Regions from separate parts of the Bacillus cereus group sp. BfR-BA-01316 genome, predicted to be linked through region 1. Evidence: riboswitches for the same ligand, from Rfam matches in the RefSeq annotation. Region 1 holds a riboswitch; the other holds the start of a gene.

Region 1 (3,194 bases):
ATTCACCTAATAATTTTTCATAAATATTAACCATATCCTTATCCCTTTCTCGTCCTCTTGCAATTTTTTGCACTTGGTAAATTAGTGCTATTTATATAACCGACAATCGATAACCCTATTAGAAGAAAATTTAATGTAATCGGATTAAACGGTTGCATAAAACTTGTGATATTCGTAAGTCCTGCCACTATAGTTAAGCCTATTAACATAACAATATGCACTATAAACAACTTTCGTTTTTGAAGTGGCAATAGCCACATAACACCCCATATTATTTCTAAAAATCCAACTAGTTTAAGTATAAAAATACTACTTTCATTCGATCCAATTAACTCAAAAAGCATCTTCACTTCCTCTGGATGAGTAAAAATCACTTTCGGTACAATTCCTTGATATAACCATACGAAAGCAAATAAAAAGCAAATGAGCCAATAGGTCATCGTTCTTCTAATTAACATACTAGGATGAAGTCCCTTTTCTAACCATAATTTTAAAGCATCAAAACTCCATGCTGTCGCCCAACCTAATAAAGGCCGAAAAACATATGAATCTATCACATTCCCTATACGACCAAACCTTGTATCATAATCATATTGCGTTTCAAAATGAATATGTTCTCCATTCGGTGTATACTTCCAATAACCTCGTCCTATTTGTATAAGTGATAGCTTATTGTCTGTCCAAAATTTCAAAGAAGAAATGCGTTCCCCAGTGTCTTTTCTTATTTCACCTATCGATTCCCCTTCTCCGGCTATTTCAAGTCCAAATCCGATCTTTGTTTTATATAAAAACTTCTGTGGTTCTCCTTCTTTTTTCTCCAAATACGAAATTTCAGTAAAACGAACATCCCACTCTGTATGTATATCAGGCTCTTGTGTATATGCCCATAGTTTCTCCATTGTTGTGTTCATCTCTGTTGCTACATAAATAGGCTTTTTCTTCCCCATCCTTCCACCTCCCATGCGCTATATTTTCAATGTACATGCAATGAATTGATTTTGCTACATTTTTCACAAACTAATCTAAATAAAAGATAGAATTTTAAAAATATATACAAAACACTTGATTCCCTGAAAAATTTAAATTATTATAAAACAAATGTTACCAACAACTTCATAAATTATACACTCTCGCCTAAAACGTGAGATAGAGGTTGCAACGCTTATAAGTATTCTAAAGGAGACACAGAGATGTCTATGATCTTAGAGGAAAGGAAGTGTTGCCGAAATTGATAAATTTCTCTGTATTTATCAATTGGGGCTGTTTTCGAATAGAAACAGAACTGTCATATGTACAGACGTGTACGTATGAAGAGCTATCTACAAAAAAGAGATATCATTTTTATGATATTCCTTTTTTGGCGGTTTTTTTATTAGCTCCGTTTTCTGTTTCCCTTTTCCTGTAACAGCACCATCCTCACTTATTTGAGATGGTGTTTTTTATTTTTCTCTCTGGTAACTACAGGAATATTGGGATTTGTATATGTCCTAACCTATTCTTAAAAATGGACGAAAGAAGGAATTCGTAATGGAAACGATTGTACAAAAATTTGGCGGTACTTCTGTCGGAAGCGTCGAGCGCATTCAACATGTAGCAAATTTAATTATTGAAGAATATGAACGAGGACATAGTATTGTCTCTGTCGTTTCAGCAATGGGAAAAAGTACGGATAAACTTGTAGCACTTGCTAACGCTATTACTGAAAATCCAAGTAAACGTGAAATGGATATGCTCCTATCTACAGGAGAACAAGTAACCATTTCATTATTAACAATGACACTACAATCAAAAGGTTATAACGCAATTTCATTAACAGGATGGCAAGCTGGTATTACGACAGAATCTGTACATAGTAGTGCACGGATTACTGACATTAACACCAATCGTATTCAGTCTTATCTTACTGAAGGCACAATTGTTATCGTAGCTGGATTCCAAGGCATAAGTATAGAAAGTGAAATTACAACGCTTGGCCGCGGTGGCTCTGATACGACTGCTGTCGCATTAGCTGCGGCACTAAAAGCAAAAAAATGTGATATTTATACGGATGTGACTGGCGTATATACGACTGATCCACGAGTTGTACAAGATGCTTATAAATTAGATACAATTTCTTATGACGAAATGTTAGAGCTTGCCAATCTCGGTGCTGGCGTATTACACCCACGCGCTGTTGAATTTGCTAAAAATCATAATGTAGTTTTAGAAGTACGATCAAGCATGGAACAAGAAAACGGAACAATTGTAAAAGGAGAATGTAACATGGAACAACAATCAATCGTTAAAGGTATTGCATTTGAGGATAACATTACACGCGTCACAATTAAAGGATTAGAGCAAGGTGCACTTTCAACAGTTTTCTCTACATTAGCAGCAGCACATATTAATGTAGATATTATTATTCAAAGTATTACAAATGAAGGAACTGTTCATCTTTCCTTCTCTATCCATTCTAATGACTTACGAGAAACACTAGAAGTATTGGAACAGAATCAAGAAGCACTTCACTATGAATCTGTAGAGTATGAAAATCATTTAGCAAAAGTATCAATTGTAGGATCTGGTATGGTATCTAATCCAGGTGTTGCAGCGAATATGTTCACTACTTTAAAAGAAGAAGATATTCATATTAAAATGGTAAGTACATCAGAAATTAAAGTATCTGTCGTTATTGACCGCCTTCATTTAGTAACGGGTGTTGAAGCACTTCATCAATCATTTATGGCGAAAATTGAACCTTTAGTGCAAATGGGCTAATTTTATATTTATTATTCAGCAGTAAAGCTCACAAAAAATTTTACTAATCTATTTCTTTCCTATTTAAATAGAAAAAAGCTGTTCACATAGATTTCAATACTCTATGCAGACAGCTTTTTATTATGATTTCTATTCAACATTCTAGATAGAAGAATTAATTTGCTCACTATAGGCTTTTCCTAGGAAATATAACAGACTCTTCTCACTTTTTTCATATATATCCTTTCGCTCTTTCCCTTGAATTCCTTCATAATCGATAAAAGAAACTATTAATACAACTCACTGTAAACCACTCGTTTACACAACAAAAAAGGGAGGGTAGCTCTATTCCTGAGCTACTCTCCCTCATATTTCTATTAAAACAGATGAATGTTTTCTTTCTTGCAAGCTTCACGTAAATCGTCAGGCCATACAGAGGATTGAACTTCACCGATATG
Region 2 (3,194 bases), on a different contig from region 1:
AAAACCGCCTCTAGTTTTTCTAGTCAGCGCTTTTTACTTTAAACGGACCTTTTCACTTTTCTCTAATTGAATCACTTTTCCATCTTGCACAACAATTGTAATTGAACCATATTTCATATCAGCAAGCATCGTTTGAATTTTTTCGGACACTTCATCAAAATGTTCCCGTACGCTCACGCAAACAGCCCCCCTTTTTATTCATAAAAAAAATCTTTCCCATTTCGAAAAGACTGTTCGGTAATATATTTTACCTTATCTTTCAAAATGGATTCCATTTTGCTGGATTTAGCACCTTGCTTTCTATAAGCAGGTTGCCGAGCTTCGTAGGGCCAGTTCCCTCCGCTTCTCTTGATAAGCTTTGTATTTGTATTTTATCACAATTCTGATTTTTTTCAATCCTAGTTTTCCGATATATTTTATTTATTTTATAAAAAAAGAATTGCCCATCCTGAACAACTCCTTTTTTCATATTTAAACAAGTTCTTTAATACGTATGCGATCGTTCCCAATAATATTTTCATATGTTTCACGTTCTACAACAATTTGTGATGTTCCGCCTTTTGCGAAGACTACAGCCGGTCTACGAATACGATTATAATTATTAGCCATCGAATACCCATATGCTCCCGTGCAAGAAATTGCTAGTAAATCAGAAGAAGCAACTTGCGGTAGATTAATATCCCAAATCAGCATATCTCCACTTTCACAGCATTTCCCAGCAATCGAAACAAGTTCCTCATTCTCATCATTCCCTCGATTCGCCAACATGGCTTCATAACGCGCTCCATATAGAGCCGGTCTTAAATTATCTGTCATCCCACCATCGACTGAAACATATTTCCGAATACCAGGAATCTCTTTCACCGCTCCGACTGTATAAATTGTTGTTCCAGCATCACCTACAATACTACGCCCTGGCTCAATCCATATTTCAGGAAGCGGATATTCACATAATGTAAACTGCTCTCTCACCGTACTTGTTACAGCGTGCACATACGTTTCAAGTGTTAACGGTGTATCAGACTCCGTATAACGTATACCGAAACCTCCGCCGACATTTAATACTTTCACTACATAATTTGTTCGCTCTCGCACTTCTTCTAAAAATTGACGTAATACTTCAATTGCTCGAACAAAACCAGCCGTTTCGAATATTTGCGATCCGATGTGCGAGTGAATCCCTAGCACATTATAATTTGATTTTTGCAAAGCTAGCTCAATTGCTTGCATCGCTTGACCATTTGAAACACCAAATCCAAATTTCGAATCCTCTTGACCTGTTGTTATATATTCGTGTGTATGTGCCTCTACTCCAGGCGTTACACGGATTAATATGTTCACAAATTTCCCATGTTGCACTGCTAAATCATGTAAAATTTCTAATTCTAAGAAATTATCTACCACAAAACAACCAATATTCGCCTGAAGAGCCATAATCATTTCTTCTTCTGTTTTATTATTTCCGTGAAAATGAATGCGCGATGCCGGAAATCCTGCTTGGAGTGCAGTATATAATTCTCCTCCAGAGACAACGTCTAAAGACATATTTTCTTCACGAGCTACTCGGCACATCTCCATGCACAAGAACGCCTTGCTAGCATATGCTACTTGATAAGAGAAACCACTTTCCTTAAAAGCACGATGAAACGCACGACATTTCCCTCGGATTGACTCTTCATCGTATACATAAAGTGGTGTTCCGTATTGTTTTGCTAGTTGCGTCGTATCGCACCCTCCAATTTCTAAGTGTCCTTGCCCATTGATTCGGCTTGTGCCGTGAAAATACATTTGAATTCCTCCCTTATTTCCTCTAAAACTCATAACCCCAATCTTCTATTCATTGCAGCACGCTTTTAGATAGACAAAAAACGCGCGGAACAATGTTCACACGCGTTTCTTATTAGGAAAAATATATATTGAAAAAATAAACGAGTTGTTATCTTCTCAAAATAAGAAACCGCATCAACATCTCCAAATAGTTCTCCATAAAATAAATATTATGACAGTACTACATTTATTCAATGCAGTCCCAATATAAGAATAACGTGGTTATTCTTATATTTCGGCAATAGTCCCTTTCAACCTATGGTCACAGATTCCACTAAATCTCCCATAGCTTACTCTTTCCTATCGCGGCCTCTACCTTTGAGAGTAGATGAGGTAAGTCTATTTAATTTTCAAACATCTAATTGTTGCTATTAACAATACCAAAGGAACATTTTATTTGTCAAACAATTTTTTATATTGTTTTTTTACAGTTTAATTTCGTGTCATTTGGTAAGCGCTTTATAGAGATTTTTGTAACAGTCCATTCTCCTTCTTCATTGTTAAACGTCATACTTATCTTCTCAAACGGCGGAAGTACTTTTCCACCTATTCCTGATTCATATTTCGTTATTTCAATTACTGCTTGAAATAAATATGTACCGCTATAAAGTTTTTTTAGACTAATAATTTTAGGACAATCAAACGGTTTTAATTTTCCATATTGTTTCTCAATCGCTTCATTTATTTTTGGAAATAACACAGAATAAAGAGCATCTTCCATGAGCGGTGCATCATATTGTGCTACTGATACACTCGGTGAAACAAAAAGCATAAAACTAATGCATACTATAAAATATAATAATTTCCGCATCATAACCTCCGTATCATTACGCGATACTTTCCATGTTTAACGAATGATAATAATCATACATAGAAATTCCATTTTATTGTCTCCCACTTCGCTTTTTCTACTCAATTGTTACAAAAAAAGCCCACAACTCCCCTTTATTTTCGTATAATGATACTCATAGTATAATAATCATAATAATAAAGGACTGTTCGTATATATATAGTGAGACGATTTTCAAACAAACTCACATGAACTGTCATGCTTTTAAGAGAGGAGTATATTATGCTAAAACATTTGTTTCCAAAACTGCGATTTGCACTCGTTGCGGTCGTTTTATTATGGATTAAAACATATATTGTGTACAAGCTAGCATTTGATATTAAAATTGATAACTTCTTTGAAGAATTTATGCTTTTTATTAACCCAATAGCTTCATTACTTTTATTTTTCGGTTTAGCTTTACTTGCATCTAAGTACCGAAACCGAATTATTATTGGAATTAGTTTTATACTGTCATTTATTTTATTTGGAAATGCAATGTTTTACGGGTTCTATAACGATTTTGTTACTTTCCCTG

What was found. Region 1 has a riboswitch for lysine ahead of MR071_RS05395 (aspartate kinase). Riboswitches for the same ligand answer to the same signal wherever they lie in the genome.
Region 2: it holds a riboswitch for lysine, as region 1 does, so the genes downstream of both, lysA (diaminopimelate decarboxylase) here and MR071_RS05395 (aspartate kinase) in region 1, are expected to answer to the same signal.

What each region holds. Positions count from the first base shown of each region.
Region 1 is NZ_JAKUGX010000004.1:155,301-158,494, reverse strand. Features, by position in the region: gene MR071_RS05405 (DUF4166 domain-containing protein) at 1-34, opposite strand, end outside; gene MR071_RS05400 (DoxX-like family protein) at 39-947, opposite strand; lysine riboswitch at 1,140-1,326, shown strand; gene MR071_RS05395 (aspartate kinase) at 1,528-2,757, shown strand; gene asnA (aspartate--ammonia ligase) at 3,114-3,194, opposite strand, start outside.
Region 2 is NZ_JAKUGX010000028.1:25,277-28,470, reverse strand. Features, by position in the region: gene MR071_RS19075 (YezD family protein) at 34-177, opposite strand; SAM riboswitch class I at 250-358, opposite strand; gene lysA (diaminopimelate decarboxylase) at 472-1,788, opposite strand; lysine riboswitch at 1,969-2,150, opposite strand; gene MR071_RS19065 (DUF3888 domain-containing protein) at 2,240-2,638, opposite strand; gene MR071_RS19060 (LTA synthase family protein) at 2,900-3,194, shown strand, end outside.